Linked DNA regions of Vreelandella piezotolerans. The protein of the gene in region 1 interacts with the protein of each later gene in a pairwise test. Links are inferred from orthologs where the notes say so. Each region holds a gene or a part of one and is shown on either strand. Other genes may lie near its edges.

Region 1 (11,512 bases):
ATTGGGGGTGTAGTACAGCGCGGTCGTCAGCTTTAAGCCTTCGCCATTGCCCAGCGGCATGATCTGCTGCACGGAGCCTTTACCGAAGCTTTCTGTTCCCATGATGACACCCCGGCGCTGGTCTTGCAGGGCGCCCGCGACGATTTCCGCAGCCGATGCGCTACCGCTGTTGATGAGGACCACGAGCGGCACATCACCGGCGGGGGTGTCGGGAGACGCCGAAAACGACATCTCGGTGTCCGAAAGACGTCCTTCGGTATAGACGATGAGCCCGTCATCGAGGAACAGATCGGCCACGCCGACCGCGGCCTGCAAGACGCCGCCAGGATTATTGCGCAAATCGAGAATCAACCCTTCCAGAGGCTGCTCTCGCGCCATGCGCTCCAAGGCTCGGCGAGCCTGCTCGGGCGTGCGGGACTGGAATTGGCTAATGCGTAAATAGCCGTAGCCGGGTTCCAGCGTCTCCTGTTTGACGCTCTCACTGCGGATCACTTCACGGGTGAGGGTAAACTCCCGTGGTGCCTCTTCGCCAGAACGCAAAATCGTCAGGCGCAGCGTGGTGCCTGGCTCACCGCGCATCAGGTTGACGGCTTCCTGAAGTGAGAGGCTGTCGGTGGGGGTGCCATCGATGGCCACGATGATGTCCTGAGACAGCAGGCCTGCCCGGGAGGCGGGCGTGTCATCGATGGGCGTGACGACCATCAGTTGGCCATTTTGGGTGCCGACTTCGATACCGATGCCGCCAAACTCGCCTTGGGTAGACTCCCGCAGGCTTTGGTACTCCTCTTCATCCAAGTAGGCCGAATGAGGGTCGAGCTCGCTGAGCATGCCCCGCATGGCGTTACGCAGCAGCGTACGGTCGTCGACCTCTTCGACGTAGCCGCGCTTGATACGCTCGAAGACCTCGGCGAACGTTTGAATCTCTTCCAACGGCAGATCATCAGCGGCGCTGTTCGACGGCTGGGCTGCCAGAGGGAGCGGGGCCGCCAGCAGCGCGAGCGGTAGCAGGGTGGCCAATAAGCGCTTGGCAGGGGCCGATACCTCGGTAACAGATAGCGTCATGCGGACTCCGCTAGGCGAAAGGCAGTGCCAGTGGCACTGCACGGGTTGTGAGGTTCATGGTAAAGAGAGCGACAATAAAGAACGTGACTATAAAGAGAGTAGCACCAGCTTATCCCGTCAACGGCGCGCAATCCAACGTTGCGGATTAATAGGTTCTCCGCCTCGTCGCACTTCGAAATAGAGGGCGGGTCGGGATTGTCCTCCACTATTGCCCACTCGGCCTATGGCATCGCCACGACTCACCTGTTGACCGGGACGGGCGCTGAACTGTTGCAGGTGCGCATACAGCGTCATGATCTGATCGCCGTGGTCGATGATCAATAAGTTACCGAACCCTCGCATCCAGTCGGCAAACACCACACGGCCCGAATGAACCGCCGTGACCGCCGTGCCTTCGCTGGCCTGAATCACGATGCCGTTGTAGTGAACCCCGTTCCGCCGCTGAAAGCTGGCGGTGATGCTGCCTTGCACGGGCCAAGGCAAATCCCCTTGCGTGCGGGTGATGTGCGTGGTGGGCGTGGGCTCTGCCATGCGGGCCAGTTCGGCCTGAATCGCGCGGAGCTGTTGCTCGGCCTGTTCGCGACTCTGGTTCAGGTCGGCCAGTCGGTCCGCCTCGCTCCCGTAGCGGTCATCCAGCGTCTCCACCACGCCACGGCGCGCTTCGGTGCGCTCGGCGAGCAGAGCGCTTTGGGTTTCCAGCTCGTTCGCCAACGTATCCAAACGCGCTTGGCGCTCCGCCAGTGCCCGTTCGGTATCGGCAAGCGCCGTGTCCAGCCGCGCAATATCGGTGAGACGCTGCTGGCGCGCCTGCGTCAGCCGATTCAAGTAGGCCTGCATGCGGTCCAGTTCGGCAGGGTCGCTTTGATTGAGCAGCAGCTTGAGTTGGGGCGTCGGCCCTAACCGGTAGAGCGCGGCGAGCTGCTGACCGAGCGCCTGATACTGAGACTCCCGTTCGCTCTGCAAGCGTTCGCGATGTTGGCGTAATTGAGTAGTTTCATCGTTGAGTTGACGCCGCTCGGCCTGAAGTTGATCCAGCCGCTGGTGCGTCTCGGCGAGCTCGGTTTCCACGGCCTGCAGCTCGCGTTGAGCGCTATCGCGGGCTTGACCGGTCGCGCTGAGCCGCTCGGCCATGGCGTCGATCTCCTGCCCGAGCGCGTCGAGTTGCTCCCGGGCGGCGCGTTCGTTCTGCTGCGCCAAGGCGGGCTGCTGGCTCAAGGCCAGCAGCAGAGCGGCGAGGGCGAGTGGTCGCCACATGGGCATTAGGTAAAACGCAGCAGCGGCTTGCCCGTCATCGCCTCAGGCTGCGGCTGGTCCATCATGGTCAGCAGCGTGGGGGCCAGGTCGCACAGGCGGCCGTCGTCGAGCTCTGCCGCCCGCTCACCCACGTATACCAGAGGCACCACGAAGGTGGTGTGTGCGGTTTGTGGGGCGCCGGTGTCCGGGTGGACCATCTGTTCGGCATTGCCGTGATCGGCGGTAATCAGGCAGGCACCGCCTGCGCGCTCGATGGCCTCCACCACGCGACCAACGCAAATGTCGACGGTCTCGATCGCTTTCACGGCGGCATCGAAATCCCCGGTGTGGCCGACCATGTCGCCGTTGGCGTAGTTACACACCATGAGATCGAAACGGCCGCTATCGATCGCTTCAACGAGCTTGTCGGTGATCTCGAACGCACTCATTTCGGGCTTTTCGTCGTAGGTTTTGACGTCGCGAGGGGAGGGCACCAAAATGCGCTCTTCCCCTTCGTACTCGGCCTCGTTACCGCCAGAGAAGAAGAACGTTACGTGGGGGTACTTCTCCGTTTCCGCAATGCGTAACTGAGTGAGGCCGCGCTTGGCCACTACCTCACCCAGCGTATCGGTGAGATCGGTGGGCGGAAACGCGGCAGGCGCATCGATGTCGGCGGCATACTGGGTCATCATCACCAAACCATCGCCTGCCAGCGTTGGGCGTGCCTGACGTTCGAAGCCGGTAAACCCCGATTCGGTAAAGGCGCGCGTGAGTTCGCGGGCGCGGTCGGAGCGAAAATTCATAAAGATCGCCGCGTCGCCATCGTGTAACGTCACGGCATGACCGTTGACCGGCACGCTGGTTGCGGCCACGAATTCGTCGGTTTCACCGCGCTCGTAAGCATCACGCAAGCCGCTTTCCGCGCTGGTGGCCGTGTACTCCGCGTGGCCGTCGGTGAGCAACCGGTAGGCTTGCTCGACGCGCTCCCAGCGGTTGTCGCGGTCCATGGCGAAGAAGCGTCCAATGATGGAGGCGACAAAACCGTTATCGGCGCCGACGAGTTCGGATAACCGTGCGTTGGCGCGCTCGATGGACGCCAACGCGCTCTGTGGGGGCATGTCGCGACCGTCTAGAAAGGCGTGCACGTAGATGCGCTGGGCACCGCGCCGCGCTGCCAGCTCGGCCAGGGCGATGAAGTGATCTTCGTGGCTGTGCACGCCGCCTGGTGAGAGCAAGCCGAGCAGATGCACGGCGCGGCCATTGGCAACGGCGTCGTCGATCGGCTTGGTGAGCACCTCGTTGGTGTCCAGGTCGCCCTCTTCGATGGCTTTGGTGATGCGGGTGAAGTCCTGGTAAACGATGCGTCCGGCCCCCAAGTTCATATGGCCGACTTCGGAATTACCCATCTGCCCGTCGGGGAGCCCGACATGGCGGCCATCGGTATGCACGAAGGCGTGGGGACGGTTGGCCCACAGTGCGTCCATCACCGGTGTGTTGGCCGCTGCCACGGCGTTATGAGCGCTATCGGGGTTGTGGCCGTAGCCGTCTAGGATGATCAGCGCCACGGGGCGCGGTGCAGATGATGCCATGAAAGAATCCCTCTTTTGTGGGTCAGCCAAGCGACGTGAGGTACGGTTTGAAAGCCTGGCGAGGGCGGCTCTACCAGTTTTCAGACAGCACCTGATAATCGGGGTCGCGACAGGCGCGCGCTTGGGGCATCATAACGCAGGCAGCCGTCGGGCGTCATGGCCTGCGCGGTATGCCCTGTGACGTGTATACTCGTCGTGTTTCTGAGGGCGGCTAGGCCGCTTTTTTCTGCATAGACCAAGAGATTGTGTTCGCGATGATCGATCAGCTGTTCGAATTCGTAATGAACCACCCCCTCCTCGTGGGGGCATTTTTGCTGGTGCTCATAGCGTGGATCGTTTATGAAACGCGCAGCGCCGCTTCGAATGCGGTGTCCTCCACGCAGGCCACTCAGCTCATCAACCGTGAAGATGCGGTAGTGCTGGACATTCGTGAGAGCAAAGACTTCAAAGCCGGGCATATCGCTGGCGCTCGCAATATTCCCCAAAGCAGCCTCGACAGCCGCATGAGCGAGCTGGATAAAGTGAAAAGCCAGCCAATCATCGTGGTGTGCAAGCATGGCCAAAGCTCTGGCGCTGCCCAAGCGAAGCTCGCCAAAGCCGGATTCGAGCGGGCGATGAAGCTGCGTGGTGGCATGGCGCAGTGGCAGGCGGATGGCCTCCCGGTGGTCAAGAAGTAAACGAGAGCATACGTCGCGGTAACGCCGCACCTTTTTTAATGGAAGAACGATTAGGAGTATCCCATGGCGGAAGATAACAACACCCCGCAGGCAGGCGCCGCAGAAGGCGAAAAACCTCAGCTGAAATTCTCGTTACAGCGTATCTATGTGAAAGACATCTCTTTCGAAGCGCCGAACTCTCCCTCCGTGTTCAAGCAAGCGTTCAAGCCCAAGGTCAACCTGGACCTCAACACCACCAGCCAGAAAGTGGCCGACGACCAGTACGAAGTCGTGGTGAAAGTGACCGCGCAGGTCAACGACAGCGAAACCGGCACGACCTCGTTCTTGGCGGAAGTCGAGCAGGCGGGCCTGTTCCGTATTGCGGGTATCGAAGGCGCGCAGCTCGATCAGACATTGGGTGCGTTCTGCCCCAATCTGCTGTTCCCGTATGCCCGTGAGTGCGTCGATAACCTGGTCAACCGTGGCGGTTTCCCGCCGCTGATGCTGGCACCGGTCAACTTCGAAGCCATGTATGCCCAGCGCAAGCAGCGCGAAGCGCAGCAGGCTAGCCAAGCGGCTGAGAACACGCACTAAGCCATGTCGGACACGCTGACCGCCGCCGACTGGCAGGCCCGACACGGTAAAATGCCCCGTCTCTATGTGCCTGCCGAGCTGTTGGCGGGCACGACGCTAGCGCTGCCCGACGGCCCGGCCAAGCACGTGACTCGCGTGCTGCGTATGGGCGAAGGCGCGCCGCTGATCGTATTCGACGGCCGTGGCCAAGAAGCAGGCGTGCGGTTAGCCGAGGTGAGCCGCAAGCAGACGACCGTGACCGTGGAAGCGGTATGGGCGGGTAGCGGCGAGTCACCGCTGGCGGTGCATCTTGGGCAAGCGATTTCCAAGGGCGATCGCATGGATTACGCCATTCAAAAAGCCGTCGAACTCGGCGTGGCGGCGATTACCCCGCTCTATACCGAGCGGGGCGATGTACGTTTGAAAGGCGACCGTGAAGAAAAGAAGCTGGCGCATTGGCAGGCCGTGGCGGCCAGCGCCTGCGAGCAGAGCGGCCGGGCGGTAGTGCCACCCGTGCACCCCCCGCAGACGTTAGGCGAGTGGCTGGCCGAGCGCCAGGAGCCCCTGCGCTTGATGCTGCACCTAGCGACGGGTAATGGCTTTGCTCAGTCAGAGTGCCCGGCGTCTGCCGCGCTGCTGATCGGCCCGGAGGGCGGCTTGAGCGAGGCAGATATTCAGGCCGCGACCGCCAGCCACTTTATGCCTCTGACGCTGGGCCCGCGTGTGCTGCGTACGGAAACGGCCCCTGTCGTTGCGCTAACGCTTCTACAGCATCACTTCGGCGATATGTAAGCGCTTACTATCAAGCCGCTGCCGTGTTTGCTTCGGCAGCGGTTTTTTGTACCTGGCGCTCTCTTCATCCGACGCCGCTTTGCCTAGCTTTGGCAAGGTACCATAATGACGTTCTACTTCCTGTAAGGACAGCACCCATGGTCCGTGAATCACACGCCACCCCTCGATCTGTCAGCGATGCGTCGGCCCAGCTGGGCGATGTGGCCTATTTAACCGTGACGGCGGTGAATAGTACCGGAGCCTTTTTGCGCTGGGGGCAGCCCAAAGACGTGCTGCTGCCTTACAGCGAACAGCGTTTTCGCCCCGACCCTGGCAAGCGGGTGTTGGTGATGCTGTACAGTGACGATCAGGGGCGCCCGGTCGCTACCATGCGCCTCGATCGTTTTCTGACGGATGACGCCTGGGCGTTAGAGAAGGGCGACGAAGTCGATTTGGTAGTGGCCGACCGCACGGACCTAGGCATGAAAGTGGTGGTCAATCACCGCTATTGGGGTTTGATCTATCAGGACGACATTACCCAGCCGCTGCGTCGTGGGCAGTCGCTAAAAGGCTTTGTGAAACAGCGCCGCGAGGATGGTCGCGTGGATATCTCGCTGCTACCGCCCGGCGCGGCACGCCTGGACGTCGTGGGGGATAAAGTGCTGAAGGCGCTGCGCGAAAGCGGCGGCTATTTACCGTTAGGTGATAAAAGTTCGGCGCACGATATCAAAACGCGACTGGGCGTGAGCAAAAGCGCGTATAAACAGGCGATTGGCCGACTCTATAAACAGCAGTTGATCACCCTGGCGCCGGATGCGATCCGCCTGGTACCCGGTGCGCTCTCCGATACGTCGGATCAATAGCCGCGGTTGGAGCCGTGCCTGCAGTGCGGCATACTGATGACTTATTGATCCTGCATGGACTGTATTTCGATGAGCCAATCAACGTTGCACCTCGGTGTGGTGATGGATCCCATCAGCGACATCGCGTACAAGAAAGACACTACCTTGGCCATGCTGTGGGCTGCCCAAGAGCGTGGCTACACGCTTCACTATATGGAGCAGGAGGATCTTTTCTTGCAAGCGGGCCAGGCCTATGCGCGGATGCGCCCTCTCACAGTGCACCGAAACCCCGAACACTGGTACGACCTAGGCGAGGCGACTCAACGCCCGCTGGCCGAACTGGACGTAGTGCTGATGCGGAAAGACCCGCCGGTGGATGCCGAATTCATCAACGCGGTGCATCTGCTGGGCTTTGCCGAGCGTGAGGGCGTGTTGATCGTCAATCCCACGGCAGCCCTGCTACAGTGTAACGAGAAGCTCTTTGCCCAGCAGTTTCCCCAGTGCTGCGCGCCGACGGTCGTCGCCAGCCGCGATGACGTGCTGCGCGCTTTCCATGCCGAGCATGGCGATGTGATCTTCAAGCCGCTCGATGGCATGGGGGGTACAGGAATTTTTCATATCGGCCCCGAGGGCCGCAACATTGGCGCGGTGATCGAGCAGCTGACGCTGCGCGGTCAGCGTCAAATCATGGCCCAGCGCTATCTGCCGGCCATAAAGGATGGCGATACGCGGATTCTCTTGGTCGATGGGGAACCGGTGCCGTTTGGCCTTGCGCGCATTCCCTCGGCGGGCGAAACCCGCGGCAACCTGGCTGCCGGCGGGCGCGGCGTGAGTCGCGAACTGACCGAACGCGACCACTGGTTGATTCAGCAGGTGCAGCCGATGATTCGCGAGAAAGGACTGATGTTCGTCGGTTTGGACGTGATTGGCGACTATATCACCGAAATCAACGTGACGAGCCCTACCTGTGTTCGTGAAATCGACGACCAGCGCGGCACCGACATTGCCGGAATGCTGCTGGACGCGATCGAGCGTCGCTTGGCTTAACCGGTGACGGCTCAACCCGCCCTATGACGCAAGGCTTGCCGAGCGATTGGCAAGCCGCAGGAGACGCATGCAAAGTTTAAAACACCACTTTTTGATGGCGATGCCCCACTTGGAAGACCCCAACTTCGCGGGCAGCCTGATTTATCTATGTGATCACGACCACAACGGCTGCATGGGCGTGATCGTCAATCGCCCGATGGAAATCACCCTGGATGCGCTGTTCGAGCAGCTTTCATTGGGAGGCGACGACAGCCCCTACCGCAATGCGCCGGTCTACTACGGTGGCCCGATGCATAAAGATCGCGGCTTCATTCTCCATGTTGGCGACAGTCAGGCGTGGGACTCCAGCGTTCAGGTGGAAGACGGCATTGCCCTGACGACCTCCATGGATATCCTCCAAGCGCTTGCCGATGGTAACGGACCTGAGCACTTCTTAGTATGCTTGGGCTGTGCCGGTTGGGATGTGGGTCAATTAGAGGATGAGTTGAAAGAGAACGCCTGGCTCACCGTAGAGGGCCACAGCAACGTGCTTTTTGATACGCCACCGGCTGAACGTCTTGCGGCCGCTGCAGGTATCCTTGGGGTCGACCTAAACCTCATGACACGCAATGCAGGGCACGCGTGAGCGTGTGGCTGGATGAGGCGTAAGACGCATGGCAAGTAACGGGCAGCGTCTGATCTTGGCATTTGATTTTGGAACGCGGCGCATCGGCGTGGCCGTGGGCAACGAGCTGCTTCACAGTGCGCGGGAGCTGGCGCCGCTGCCTGCGCGTGACGGTATACCCGACTGGAACGTGGTCACGCGCCTCATCGACGAGTGGCAGCCCGATCTGTTCGTCGTCGGCTTGCCGCTCAATATGGATGGCAGCGAGTCGCTCATGAGCACGCGGGCGCGCAAGTTCGGCAACCGTTTGCATGGTCGCTACGGCAAACCATGCGAAATGGTCGATGAGCGTGGTTCCACCCAAGAAGCCAAGCGAATTGCCCACGGGGCGGGGCACCGAGGGAATTACCGAGAAGAGAGCGTGGATGGCATTGCGGCGGTGCTGATTTTGGAAGGCTGGTTCGCCCACCAGGAAGGCCTTCCCGGCGGGCGCACGACACATTAACGCGATTAGCGGTCCAGCGTGCCGGTTTGTGATGGCACAAACCAACGCACGGGCCGCAGATCCTTTTCAATCAACTCGTCTACTTTTAGCAGCGTGGCAAAGATCGCCATCCGCATGGGAATACCGTTATCGGTTTGGCGGAAAATCGCCAGCCGAGGGTCGCCGTTCAAATCGACGTTCAAGTCGTTGGCGCCCGGGCGGCTATCACGGGGCAACGGGTGCATCACGATCGTGCTTTGGCTGCAACGCTGGTCAAGAAAATCACGATTGACCATGAAGTCATCGGAGAGCCCCTGGAAGCTCTCGTTCATCTCATCGGTAAAACGCTCCTTCTGAATACGTGTGGTGTACACCACGTCCAGGTCGCTGAAATCGCTGGCCAGCGAGTCCCGCTGTTCGACGCGGTGACCGCGCGACGTCACTAGATCGATCAGATGGGTGGGCATCTCCAACCCCGGTGGGGACACCAGCGTTATGCGCAGCGGGTCATAGAGCGACAGCAGCTTGATGAGCGAATGCACCGTACGCCCGTACTTCAAATCACCGGTCAACAGAATGTGTGCCCCGCTCAAGCGCTTGCCCAACCGCTGAAACTCCTTATCGATCGTATAGAGATCCAACAGTGCCTGACTGGGATGTTCGCCTGGGCCGTCGCCACCGTTGATGACCGGAACGTGAGTTGCCGCAGCAAATTCGGCGACCGACCCTTGGTCAGGGTGACGCATGACGATGGCATCGCAGTAACCGCTCATGACGCGGCTGGTGTCGTACAGCGACTCGCCTTTCGCCATGGACGAGAAGGTAAAGCCCGTGGTGTCGCATACGCTTCCCCCCAGTCGGCAGAAGGCGGCATTGAAGCTCACCCGCGTACGGGTGCTCGCCTCGAAAAACAAATTGCCCAGAACCGCTCCTTCCAGCACCCGCGTCACCTGACGGCGACTCGCAATCGGCTCCATGCGAGCTGCTACGCGCAATAGGTGATCGACGCTATCGCGGTTTAATGAATCGACAGTTAATAGGTGCTGGCTCATCATGGACCTCATCATTATTGGGCGTGGGTGAAGGTGGCCGCATTATAAAGCGCTAAGTGTAACCGCCAAACCAGACGTGCCGAAGCGGTTTCCGCCCCCTGATATGAGAGAACAGATGATCTAGCCGAGACTTTTTTCGACTATTAGATAATTAGCCCTTGCCAACCCGGCATTGAATCCGTAAAGTACGCATCCGCTGCCGGGGACGCCCAGCGTTACCAGCGGTGATGAGATTGAAAAACCTCTTGTTTGTCAGGAAGTTAGAGCTCTGTAGTAGGTTGATCAGATCGCTCGCTTCGCCCGCTGAAAACAGCGGTTGACAAACACCACGGAATGCGTAGAATACGCCTTCCTCGCTGAGGCAACACGGGTCAGGTCATCGAGCCCGCCGCAGCGGCATTGAGAAAGTTGCTCTTTAACAATTCGATCAGGTAATTCATGTGGGCGCTTGCCGATGAGGGTGATAAATCACCTATTATCAAGGCAAGCGACTCGTCAAACAGGCTTCGGCCTAATGAATGAATTCGTTTGACCCTTGAGCCAAGTTTGGTTCGCTTCTGTTGCTTCGGTGACAGGTAAGAACCGCATTGATCTTAAACTGAAGAGTTTGATCATGGCTCAGATTGAACGCTGGCGGCAGGCCTAACACATGCAAGTCGAGCGGTAACAGATCCAGCTTGCTGGATGCTGACGAGCGGCGGACGGGTGAGTAATGCATAGGAATCTGCCCGATAGTGGGGGATAACCTGGGGAAACCCAGGCTAATACCGCATACGTCCTACGGGAGAAAGGGGGCTTCGGCTCCCGCTATCGGATGAGCCTATGTCGGATTAGCTAGTTGGTGAGGTAACGGCTCACCAAGGCCACGATCCGTAGCTGGTCTGAGAGGATGATCAGCCACATCGGGACTGAGACACGGCCCGAACTCCTACGGGAGGCAGCAGTGGGGAATATTGGACAATGGGGGGAACCCTGATCCAGCCATGCCGCGTGTGTGAAGAAGGCCCTCGGGTTGTAAAGCACTTTCAGCGAGGAAGAACGCCTAGCGGTTAATACCCGCTAGGAAAGACATCACTCGCAGAAGAAGCACCGGCTAACTCCGTGCCAGCAGCCGCGGTAATACGGAGGGTGCAAGCGTTAATCGGAATTACTGGGCGTAAAGCGCGCGTAGGTGGCTTGATAAGCCGGTTGTGAAAGCCCCGGGCTCAACCTGGGAACGGCATCCGGAACTGTCAAGCTAGAGTGCAGGAGAGGAAGGTAGAATTCCCGGTGTAGCGGTGAAATGCGTAGAGATCGGGAGGAATACCAGTGGCGAAGGCGGCCTTCTGGACTGACACTGACACTGAGGTGCGAAAGCGTGGGTAGCAAACAGGATTAGATACCCTGGTAGTCCACGCCGTAAACGATGTCGACCAGCCGTTGGGTGCCTAGCGCACTTTGTGGCGAAGTTAACGCGATAAGTCGACCGCCTGGGGAGTACGGCCGCAAGGTTAAAACTCAAATGAATTGACGGGGGCCCGCACAAGCGGTGGAGCATGTGGTTTAATTCGATGCAACGCGAAGAACCTTACCTACTCTTGACATCCTGCGAATTCGGTA
Region 2 (11,913 bases), 2.2 Mb from region 1 along the record:
CGCACGGGCACTTAGAAGGTGACGATACCGACAGTCATGTGGATACACTGGCTCGTTTTTGTAGCCCCACCACCATTGCCTACGTGCGCTGCGATGATCCCACCGATCGCCACTATACGGCCCTCCAGGCCATGGAACAGGAGCTAAAAGCGTTTCGTCAGCGTAACGGCGAGCCCTACCGGCTCGTTCCGCTTCCCTGGCCCCAGGCCTGTTTCGATCCTGAAGACGGTCATCGCCTGCCAGCCACCTATGCTAACTTTCTGATCATTAACGACGCCGTGCTCGTACCCACTTACGGAGATCCTGCGGATGTCACGGCCCTCCAGGCGCTGGCCGTGGCGTTCCCGGAACATACTCTGATTCCCATCGAGTGCGTCAGCGTGATTCGACAGCACGGCAGCCTGCACTGCTTAACCATGCAGCTACCCAAAGGTACGCTTGTGCCTGCGACCACTCACTCTTAAGGAGAGCAGCATGTCTCAGACACTCAACGTGGCGGTGATTCAACAAGCCGCATGGCCGGACAAAGCGCGCAGTCTAGCCGAAAGCGAAGCGGGCATTCGCAAAGCAGCGAGCCAAGGAGCACAGCTCGTACTATTACAAGAGCTGCACGCCACCCACTACTTCTGCCAATACGAAGACCCGGCACTGTTCGATCTTGCCGAACCACTGGACGGCCCCACCGGCCAGCGGCTAGCGGCACTGGCCAAAGAGCTGGATATCGTGCTAGTAGGCTCGCTGTTCGAGAAACGCGCAGCGGGGCTTTACCACAATACTGCCGTGGTCTACGACCGTGCTCAGGGGCGAGTGGGTCAGTATCGTAAGATGCACATTCCCGACGACCCAGGGTTCTACGAAAAGTTTTACTTCACCCCTGGCGACGCCGACGACACCCGCAAAGAGGGCTTTACGCCCATCGACACGTCCGTGGGGCGGTTAGGGATTTTGGTGTGCTGGGACCAGTGGTATCCGGAAGCGGCGCGCCTGATGGCGCTGGCGGGTGCCGAGCTGCTGCTCTATCCCACCGCCATTGGCTGGGACCCTAACGACGACGACGCCGAAAAGGCGCGCCAAAAAGAGGCGTGGACGCTCATTCAGCGAGCCCATGGCGTTGCCAACGGTCTGCCAGTCCTGGTGGCCAACCGCGTCGGCCTTGAAGCGGATCACTCCGGCGTGGGCGACGGTATCGCTTTTTGGGGCGGTAGCTTTATTTGCGGCCCACAAGGCGAGCTGTTAGCACATGCGGGTGAAGAGACCGAGCAGTTGGTCGTAAGCCTGGATATGGCGCGTAGCGAAAACACCCGACGTATTTGGCCCTACCTGCGCGACCGCCGGGTCGACGCCTATGGCGACCTGACCCGCCGCTACCGCGACTAGGTATTTACTTCTCCCTAACAACTAATAACGCCTGCCCTGTGACCAGAGCAGGCGTTTTACTATTGGCGATCAGACAAGCGTACCTACAGCAAGAGTACCCACGGCAAAAGTACTTACTTCCAAAAATCGCGAATAGAGGCGATGCCTTGCGCGCCCACCGCGCGCGCGTGGTTGGCGTCGAAGCGGGTCATGCCGCCCAGCGCGAACACCGGCATACCGGCCCGCTCCACCAGTTGTTGGAAGTCGTGCCAGCCCATGGGGGCCACTTCCGGGTGCGAAGGCGTAGTGCGTAGCGGCGACAGGGTGACGAAATCACACCCCAACACGGCCGCTTGGGAGAGCTGCTTCTGGTCATGCGTTGATGCCGACAGCCACTTGTTTTCGGCAATCGGGCGACGATCCAGCTCCATCAACCGCGCACTGGTCAGATGGATGCCATCGGCATCGACCTGCTCCAAGAGCGTAGGCTCACCGTTGAGCAGCAGTTTTGCCCCATATTCACGGCAAAGCGTGAGCGCACGCTCGGCACGAGCCACGTAGGCTGCCTCATCCAAACTTTTGGCACGCAGCTGAACAAGACGAATATTGTCTTCGCGCAGAGCGCGCTCGAGCAGCGCTGCGAAGCGCTCGACGTCAGGCTCTTCACCGGTAATCAAATACTCGGTAGGTAGCATCACAGCGCGGAGGATCGGCAGGTTCGCTGCCGGGAACGGGTAGTTCACCAGCTCGTTCATCGGCACCCACCGCACCGCTTGACCCTCACGGCCAAACGGCTCGCCGGCGAACTCATGCACCTGCCATACGTCGAGCAAGATATGCTTATCAGGGTACTCGTGGTGAACGCGAATGAGCGGCTGAGCACGGACGATCTCCACGCCCAACTCTTCATGCAGCTCACGTTTCAGGCCTTCTAACCCAGTTTCATAGGGGGCCAGTTTACCGCCAGGAAACTCCCATAAACCGCCGTGATCGACGTTGGAAGGCCGACGCGCGATCAGCACGTGCTTTTGATCGGCGCTGATCATTGCAGCCGCCGCAACATGAACCCGTCGTTTTACCATTACACTCATTACGTCTAATCCACTTTGTGCGCACCGCCATGCTTGCACGGCGCTATCTCGCTGCGTTAGCACGTTGCCACAGACTTAGCTGCGGTAATCCGCGTTGATGGACACATAGTCATGGGACAGATCCGAGGTCCACACAGTGGCCGCCTCGTCACCACGCCCCAAATTAATGCGAATTGTAATCTCTTCCTCGGCCATGACAGCACTGCCAGCTGCCTCGGTGTAGCTATTAGCACGGCCACCGTTCTCCACCAGTCGCACATCGCCCAAATCGATGACGACACGGCTGACATCGAACGACTCCACCGGTGCCCGCCCCACTGCCGCTAAAATACGCCCCCAGTTGGCATCGGAAGCATAAAGGGCGGTTTTGACCAGCGGCGAATGGGCCACGGTAAATGCTACGTCCAGCGCCTCTTGGCGCGTGCAGGCATCGTTCACCTGCAGGGTGATGAATTTAGTCGCCCCCTCGCCATCGCGGATGATCGACTGAGCTAGCTCGGTCATCACTCGCTGCAGTGCATTGCGGAACACGACAATATGCTCGTCGCTTTCGATACGCGCCCCCGTGCCCGTCGCTGCCAGCATGCAGGCATCGTTGGTAGAGGTATCGCTATCCACGGTGATGCAGTTGAAAGAGCGATCCACCGTTTCCCGGAGTAGCGAGGCGAGTAAGGGCTGCTCAATCGCCGCGTCGGTAACGACGAATCCCAGCATGGTCGCCATGTTGGGTTTGATCATGCCCGACCCTTTGGTAATACCGTTGATGGTCACCTGCTGGTCGCCAATCGCCACGCTAACCGTCGCGCCTTTTGCGCGAGTGTCGGTAGTAAGAATGCCTTCCCCTGCCTGCTGCCAGGCTTGACTTGAATCAGCCAACGACCCCAGCGCATTTGGCAAACCCGCCAAAAGGCGGGCCATGGGCAATGGCTCGCCAATCACGCCAGTCGAGAACGGCAGTACCTGGGTGGCGTCCACCCCGGCTTGCTCGGCCACCGCGGCGCAGCTGGCATAGGCATCCTGCAGTCCTGACTCACCCGTACCCGCATTGGCATTGCCGGTATTGATCAGCCAGTACCGGGCAGACAGACCGTTCTTTGCACACGCCTCAAGGTGTGTCTTAGCCACCACCACGGGAGCGGCACAAAACGCATTGCGCGTGAACACACCGGCGACGGTGGCCGCCTCAGGCAGCTCGATCACGACCATGTCACGGCGGTCCGGCTTCTTGATGCCCGCCTTTGCAGTCCCTAGACGCACCCCGTCAAGAGGTGGCAATTCTGGAAAGGGAAGATGTCCCACCGCCATGTTTTTCTCCTTTACGCTCGCTGACGAAAGCGCGTGATTAGCTCAATTTTCCGCAGCACTGCTTGTATTTCTTACCCGAACCACACACGCAAGGATCGTTGCGGCCTACTTTGGGATTTTCACGACGCAGCGGGCGACCGTCGGCACCGGGCGAGGCCTCGCCAGGCTCGGCATCGGGCGCATCGTGGCGGCTGGCAGCCGTGGCTTTTTCACGGGCCAGCTCTTCACGGCGCTTCTGCTCCAGCGCATCGACCTCTTCTGGCTGACGCACCTGAACGTGGCTGAGAATACGCGTGACATCGGCTTTGATGTTGGTCAACAGATGCTGGAACAGCTCGAAGGACTCGCGCTTGTACTCCTGCTTGGGGTTTTTCTGTGCATAGCCACGCAAGTGGATACCGCGACGCAAATGATCCATGGACTGCAGATGCTCTTTCCAGCGGGTATCCAGCACTTGCAGCATCACTTGTTTCTCGAAGCGACGAATCAGCGCTTCACCAGCGGACTCGATCTTCGCCTGGTACGCGTCGCGGTGCATGGTTTGCAGGCGCTCGCGCAGCTTCTCTTCACTGAAGCGCTCATCCTCGTCCGCCCACTGCACGACCGGAGCATCGAGATTGAACTCCGTTTTCAGATGCGCTTCCAGCCCAGGAAGATCCCACTGCTCAGCCAGACTTTGTGGGGGCACGTAGTCGCTAATCGCCTCCTCCATGACCTCCTCACGAATACCTAACACAGCGGCGGAGACATCGTCGGAGGCGAGAATTTCGTTACGCTGCTCATAGATGACGCGGCGCTGGTCGTTGGCGACGTCATCGTACTCCAGTAGCTGCTTACGGATATCGAAGTTACGGCCTTCGACTTTCTTCTGCGCGCGCTCGACCGCGTTAGAGACCATTTTGTGCTCGATGGCCTCGCCACGCTCGAGCCCCAACGCCTGCATCAAACGCTTCACGCGATCCGAGCCAAACAGACGCATCAGGCTATCTTCCAAGGAGAGGAAGAAGCGTGTCGAGCCAGGATCCCCCTGACGCCCGGCGCGACCGCGAAGCTGGTTATCGATACGCCGTGATTCGTGCCGCTCGGAACCCACGACGTGCAGGCCACCCGCTTCCAAGACCGCATCATGGCGCTTTTGCCATTCGGCCTTGAGCGTATCGATTTGGGCTTGACTGGGGTTTTGCAGCTTGGCTGCCTCGGCCTCCCAGTTGCCACCCAACATGATGTCCGTCCCACGCCCCGCCATGTTGGTGGCGATGGTAATGGCACCTGGTCGGCCCGCCTGGGCGATGATTTCCGCTTCGCTTTGGTGCTGTTTTGCGTTGAGCACGTTAAATTTCAAGCCTGCATTGCGCATCAGGCGTGCGAGGTACTCGGACGTTTCGATCGACGCCGTACCGACCAGCACAGGACGACCAGCCTCTGTTTCTGCCTTGACGTCTTTGATGATGGCTTCGTACTTCTCTTCGGCGCTCAGGTAGACGAGATCATTGAGATCCTTGCGCGCCAACGGACGGTTGGTAGGGATGACGATGACGTCCAGACCGTAAATTTGACGGAATTCGAACGCTTCGGTGTCCGCCGTGCCCGTCATGCCCGACAGCTTTTCATACAGACGAAAGTAGTTCTGGAAGGTAGTGGATGCCAGCGTCTGACTTTCACGCTGAACCGTCACCCCTTCTTTGGCTTCGACGGCCTGGTGCAACCCCTCGGACCAACGACGCCCAGGCATGGTACGACCGGTATGTTCGTCGACGATCACGACCTGACCTTCCGCAACGATGTAGTCCACGTCGAGGTGGTAGAGGTGACGCGCACGTAGCGCCGAGTGCATGTGCTGCAGCAAGTTGAGGTTTTGCGCAGCATAAAGCGATTCGCCCTCCCCCAGCAGCCCCTCGGCCCGCATGAGTTCTTCGACCTTATTGTGTCCTTGCTCGGTCAGTTCTACCTGTTTCTGCTTTTCGTCGAGCACGAAATCGCCGCTCACTGGCGCTTCGTCATCTTCGGAGACTTCCCCCTGCTCGAGCTGCTGAGCCAAACGATTCACGATGCCGTAGAGGTCCGTATTTTCGTCCACCGCACCGGAGATGATCAGCGGTGTGCGCGCTTCATCGATCAAGATGGAGTCGACTTCGTCCACAATGGCGTAGTGCAAACCGCGCTGGACTTTGTCTTCCAGCGAGAACGCCATGTTGTCGCGTAGGTAGTCGAAGCCAAATTCGTTATTGGTGCCGTAGGTAATATCGCATTGATACGCGTGACGCTTCTCTTCCCCCGTCTGTCCGGCGAAAATAACACCCACCGTGAGCCCTAGAAATTCATACAGGGGGCGCATCCATTCGGCATCGCGACGGGCGAGGTAGTCGTTCACGGTCACGACATGAACGCCTTTGCGAGTCAGCGCGTTCAAATAGACCGCGAGCGTGGCGACCAGGGTTTTACCTTCACCAGTCTTCATTTCGGCGATACGGCCGCGGTGTAGGGTCATACCCCCCACCATCTGCACGTCGAAATGACGCATCCCCATCACCCGCTTACTGGCCTCGCGCACCACAGCAAACGCATCGGGCAAGAGGCTGTCCAGCGTTGCCCCTTCGTCTAGACGCTGACGTAGTTCTGGAGTTTTTGCTTGAAGCTCTGCATCGCTTAGGCCCGCCAGGGTCTCTTCCAATGCATTGATGCTCTGCACACTTTTTTGCATGCGCTTGACTTCACGGTCGTTCTTGGAGCCGACCACTTTACGTAACAAATTATTAATCATGAAATTTCCAAATCATCGTGAGCGCCCCATCCAGGTACGCTCAGGTATCAGGCAAAAAGGGTGGTAATCAAGCGAGGCATTATCGAGTAGGCGGGCCACGGGGCGTCACGACATCGCTTGCGGCGACGAGCGGGAGCGCAAACCGAAGAAAAGGTAACGGGCGACGGAAGGATTGGGGCTCTCGTCGCGTTTGGCGATGAAACCAGCGGCGAAGCGCGCGCCGTTTCTTCGCGATCCAATGAGACTGCGCGCGAAGCATGGCAGGCATCCAAAAGCAGATGCAAACACCACGGTCGCTGCTTCTCAACGCGTCGGATGGGTGTAAACTAGCGGGTAGTAAACAACTCACCAGCAAACCAGCCAACCACCAACGCGCCAGGCCATAGCGTCGAGGACGCTTTAGCGAAGCGGATTCGATCTCTGACGTTGATGACATGCTGTGGACTGGCTCCTGAGCGTGTTAGGCTCTGTCTATTGGCGGTCAATCACAGGTGATGCACGTAGTAACCAGTACGACGCCACTCGCAACACCCTAGGAATCAAGTTGATGAGTATAAAGGTTAAGCGTTCTCGCGCACAGCCCATTGCCCAACTGCTAACCAAGTCAGGCGGCGTCGGCCAGCTCATGCGACAATCACGCTTGATCGATCAAGCACAGCGGCATCTCCGTGCTCATTTACCCGAAGAGATGCGTGAACATATTTTCGTAGGCGGTTTTAGCAATGGGCGCTTGACCCTCATCAGCGGGCAAGCGAGCTGGCTGACGTGGCTACGCTACGAACAATCTCGCCTGTTATCGCTGCTTCACCAGCTCCCTGGCTTTGAGGGAGTGACAGGGTTCACCCTTAAAGTGCGCCCCGTACGCCCCATCGAGTCACCCAGACGCTTCACGCGAACGCTTTCCGACAGTGCGGGCAAAACCCTGGCCGAATGCGCCAAAGACGCTGACAGCCTCAGCCTCAAACATGCCCTAGAGCGCCTGGCCTCTCACGCTCGCCCGAAAGACACCAAAACGTAATTTAAAAGCGCCTCCCCTTACACGCAAAAAGCACCGCCGAAGCAGTGCTTTATAGATGGGGAGCCATGTCACGTTTTCAACTCAACGCCCCAGACATTTTTATTTTGACGAATTACGCCATCGCTGGAGCCGCATAAGAGATGGGTGCCACGGCTTTCTCTTCTTCGAACGTGACAATTTCATAGGCATCAGGCTGAGCCATTAGCTCACGGCACAGCTGGTTATTGAGCGCATGGCCTGATTTCACGCCGCGGAATTCGCCAATCAAACTATAGCCCAACTGATACAGGTCACCGATGGCATCTAGCACCTTGTGTTTGACGAACTCATCTTCATAGCGCAGGCCACCTTCATTGACGATACGGTAATCATCAACAACGATCGCATTCTCGAGGCTGCCCCCAAGAGCCAAATTGTTGGAGCGAAGGTACTCGAGATCGCGCATGAAGCCAAAAGTTCGCGCACGGGAGACTTCTTTGACGAACGACGTGGTCGAAAAGTCGATCAGCGCAGTTTGCTTCTGCTGCTCGAAAACCGGATGGTCGAAATCGATGGCAAACGACACTTTAAAACCTTGGTGAGGCAAAAAAGTGGCTTCTTTATCACCATCGGTCACACCAATGCGGCGCTTGATGCGAATGAATTTCTTGGCCGCCTCTTGCTCCAAAATGCCCGCAGACTGAATCAAAAAGACAAATGGGCTGGCGCTACCATCCATGATGGGCACTTCCGGGGCACTGATATCGACGTAGGCATTATCGATGCCCAAGCCCGCAAAGGCGGACATAAGGTGCTCGACGGTCGCGACTTTGACACCTTCATAAGAGAGCGCCGTGCACAGCGTGGTGTCTTCAACCAGTTCGGCACGGGCAGGCACATGTACCACGGGATCCAGATCGGTTCTGACAAACACAATGCCGGTGTTGGCCGGTGCCGGACGCAAAGCCATATGGACTTTTTTGCCGGAGTGCAGACCCACTCCAGTGGCGCGAATGACGTTTTGTAGTGTGCGTTGTCTGATCATGGGTAGTGGTCAAGCTCTAATGACGGCGGCTTGCAGCAAGCTGCTACAGGATCCGCAAAGGAAGAAAGTTATCAAACAGTGTTCACTTTAACAGCAAACGAGCGTTTTAACCAATAAAACTCTCGTTTGCTGCTGCAATGAACCCGATGGCGGGGGTTAATCCGCTTGACGACGCAGGAACGCGGGGATATCCAAGTAGTCGTCGGCATCCGCTGCACGACGCTTTTCAGCACGCGGCTTTGGCGCTGCATCGGGAGCTTCGGCGCGTGCCGTGGCTTGCTGGCGCATGACAGTGGGTTGCTGCAATTTACGATAATCGGAACCACCGGCTTCCGCCGCAGAGCGACGAGCCGGTTCTCGCGCCGCCGTCGCCTTGGCTTTGCTACCATCCAGTCCGGCCGCCACCACCGTAACGCGCAGCTCATCGGACATTTCCATATCGATGGAGGTACCCACCACGATGGTCGCCTCTTGAGATGCAAATTCTTGGACCGTTGCACCCACATCGTTGAATTCGCCGATGGAAAGATCCGGGCCTGCGGTAATGTTGACCAGAATACCGCGCGCGCCATGAAGATCGATATCCTCGAGTAGCGGGCTGCGAATGGCTTTTTCAGCGGCTTCACGGGCGCGGTTTTCCCCCGTAGCGCCGCCGGTCCCCATCATGGCCATGCCCATTTCTGACATGACGGTGCGCACATCGGCAAAGTCCACGTTGATGATCCCTGGGCTGGTGATCAGCTCTGCAATACCCTGCACCGCGCCCAGCAGCACATCGTTGGCTGCGCTGAACGCCGTCAGCAGCGTGGCGTTCTTGCCTAGGACCGACAGCAGCTTTTCGTTGGGAATAGTGATCAACGAGTCGACATGCTCGGAGAGCTCTTTCATTCCCTCTTCTGCCGCACGCATTCGCTTGGGCCCTTCGAAGGGGAAGGGGCGTGTCACCACGGCCACCGTCAAAATGCCAAGCTCTTTGGCGACTTGCGCTACGACGGGCGCCCCGCCAGTGCCGGTGCCGCCGCCCATACCTGCCGTAATGAAGACCATGTCGGCGCCGCTCAGCAGTTCGGCAATGCGCTCACGGTCTTCCATGGCCGCCTGCCGCCCTACTTCAGGGTTAGCACCTGCCCCGAGCCCTTTGGTGATTTCACCACCCAACTGCAGCACCGTCTTTGCCGATACGCGCTTGAGGGCCTGAGCATCGGTGTTGGCGCAAATGAACTCGACGCCTTCGATGTTGCTTTCGACCATATGGTTGACAGCGTTACCGCCACCGCCGCCAACGCCCACTACTTTGATGACCGCACTGCTCGAGGGTGCGTTATCTACCAATTCGAACATAAGCCCCGTCTCCTGAACCGCGCTTGCGGCCCTATCAGAAATTTCCTTTGAACCAGCCTTTGATTCTTGCCAGCGCCGAATGGCCATCCTTGATATCACGCCGGGCTAATTCGTTACGCCCTTTATGGGCCGCAACGCCTCCCCCGTGGCTTTCTAGGCCTTGCCCATGACGCGTTTCCTGCAGTGCATAATGCAGCAAACCAACGCCCGTCGCATAGATAGGATTGCGAACCACATCTGCCAAGCCTCTGACATTTTGCGGGCAGGCAATACGAACCGGCATGTGAAATATCTCTTCTGCCAGCTCGCTTACACCCTCCATGCGCGAAGTGCCGCCGGTGAGCACCACACCCGCAGCCACCATATCTTCATAGCCGCTGCGGCGTAATTCGTCTCTTACCAAGGTAAACAGCTCTTCGTAACGCGGCTCGACCACCTCTGCCAGCGCTTGGCGTGACAGATCTCTGGCCGGACGATCACCGACACTGGGAACCTTGATCATCTCATCACTTGCCGCTAACTGGGTTAGCGCGCAAGCATACTTCACTTTGATCTCTTCAGCGTGCTGCGTCGGGGTACGTAACGCCATAGCAATATCGTTAGTGACTTGATCACCGGCAATGGGAATCACCGCCGTATGACGAATGGCACCTTCGCTGAAAATCGCCATATCGGTCGTGCCGCCACCAATATCGACCATGCACACCCCGAGCTCTCGCTCGTCTTCGGTCAGCACGGCCATACTCGACGCCAGCTGTTCGAGAATGATCGCGTCGACATCCAAACCACAGCGTCGTACGCACTTCTCGATATTCTGGACGGCGTTGAGGGCTGCCGTGACCAAATGCACTTGCGCTTCCAGACGAACGCCCGACATGCCCAGCGGCTCTCGGATGCCCCCTTGGGCGTCGATCGAGAACTCCTGAGGCAATACGTGCAGTACGCGTTGGCCTTCGGAGATCGCCCGCGCGCGAGCAGAATCGATCACCCGGTCGATATCGGACGGCGTCACTTCACGCTCTTTAATGGCCACTACGCCATCGGAGTTCATCGAGCTAATATGACTGCCCGCCACACCCACATACACCGAGTGGATATCGCAACCTGCCATCAACTCCGCCTCTTCGACAGCACGTTGAATCGACTGAACCGTTGATTCGATGTTGATGACGACACCACGCTTCATGCCGCGCGACGGATGAGAACCGATACCGGCAATTTCAATTCCACCGTCATCGGTGGGTTGACCGACTATTGCGACGACCTTGGACGTTCCAATGTCCAGCCCGACAACCATATTGGATGCGTTGGGTGAGCCTGCCATGAGTCGGTAAATCTCCTTGCCATTGTTTTAATGAATACGGCGGGTACATTATTTGCCTGAGCAAAAAAGAGCTTCCGCCAAATTAAAATTAGTAACGTTAAACTTGAAACTCGCTGATGCGGGTTAACCGCTGACTGGATAATAAAAACAGACCCACAGCTCCGCTCGACACATAGTATAGAAACAATAGACGCTATACGACTAGTCCGTACCCACGATAATTGGCTTTAGCCGCAATTTAAACCCCATTTGCGGCTTTTTCAGCGTTGGCGATCACTCACCTTTACCCGCTTTTTGCACATTGTCATCGAACGTTACTCTGCACTGGGAGTGGACTCATTTTCCTGAAACTCTGTTTCTCCATGCCAAGCGACCGCTACTCCGTTAGGGTAACGCAAATCGATGTAACGAATATGATCACTGACATTCGCCAGCTCGCGCTGCCATGAGGCTGACAATCTCGCTAAACGCTCGCCGTGCTGGCGGCGACCCAGCATGACCCAGGCACCACTGGATAGCTGCAAACGCCAAGCTCCGCGCGGTTCTAACCGCAGCTGAGAGAGGGATAGCGATAACCCGGCAAAATGGGGTAACAAGCGCTGATAGTAAGCCAACACCTCTTCACTGCTGCCACTTGGTCCTGCCAAGTCGGGAAGCCCTGCCGGTACGGTTAGAGGCGCAAAAGCAAACGGC

Evidence for each region.
Region 2: the proteins of secB (region 1) and secA interact in binary tests that used the Escherichia coli proteins (3 or more experiments, as listed by UniProt). The link is inferred for Vreelandella piezotolerans from one-to-one orthologs.

Annotation. Positions count from the first base shown.
Region 1 is NZ_CP048602.1:44,257-55,768, forward strand. What follows is about bases 3,505-6,379. They hold secB (protein-export chaperone SecB), read left to right. Parts: upstream 3,505-4,624; coding sequence 4,625-5,134; downstream 5,135-6,379. Other genes in these bases: gpmI (2,3-bisphosphoglycerate-independent phosphoglycerate mutase), read right to left, coding at 3,505-3,884; GYM47_RS00190 (rhodanese-like domain-containing protein), read left to right, coding at 4,139-4,561; GYM47_RS00200 (16S rRNA (uracil(1498)-N(3))-methyltransferase), read left to right, coding at 5,138-5,905; GYM47_RS00205 (CvfB family protein), read left to right, coding at 6,043-6,379. Also shown: GYM47_RS00175 (S41 family peptidase), read right to left, coding at 1-1,062; GYM47_RS00180 (murein hydrolase activator EnvC family protein), read right to left, coding at 1,180-2,322; more of gpmI, read right to left, coding at 2,322-3,504; more of GYM47_RS00205, read left to right, coding at 6,380-6,747; gshB (glutathione synthase), read left to right, coding at 6,817-7,773; GYM47_RS00215 (YqgE/AlgH family protein), read left to right, coding at 7,841-8,398; Holliday junction resolvase RuvX, read left to right, coding at 8,427-8,882; pyrB (aspartate carbamoyltransferase), read right to left, coding at 8,888-9,913. UniProt on the Escherichia coli protein: One of the proteins required for the normal export of some preproteins out of the cell cytoplasm. It is a molecular chaperone that binds to a subset of precursor proteins, maintaining them in a translocation-competent state.
Region 2 is NZ_CP048602.1:2,287,630-2,299,542, forward strand. What follows is about bases 3,590-6,865. They hold secA (preprotein translocase subunit SecA), read right to left. Parts: upstream 6,514-6,865; coding sequence 3,790-6,513; downstream 3,590-3,789. Other genes in these bases: argJ (bifunctional glutamate N-acetyltransferase/amino-acid acetyltransferase ArgJ), read right to left, coding at 3,590-3,752. Outside these bases: GYM47_RS10530 (agmatine deiminase family protein), read left to right, coding at 1-464; GYM47_RS10535 (carbon-nitrogen hydrolase), read left to right, coding at 475-1,377; GYM47_RS10540 (Nudix family hydrolase), read right to left, coding at 1,491-2,447; more of argJ, read right to left, coding at 2,523-3,589; GYM47_RS10555 (DUF721 domain-containing protein), read left to right, coding at 7,061-7,531; lpxC (UDP-3-O-acyl-N-acetylglucosamine deacetylase), read right to left, coding at 7,644-8,555; cell division protein FtsZ, read right to left, coding at 8,712-9,896; cell division protein FtsA, read right to left, coding at 9,931-11,220; GYM47_RS10575 (cell division protein FtsQ/DivIB), read right to left, coding at 11,535-11,913. UniProt on the Escherichia coli protein: Required for protein export, interacts with the SecYEG preprotein conducting channel.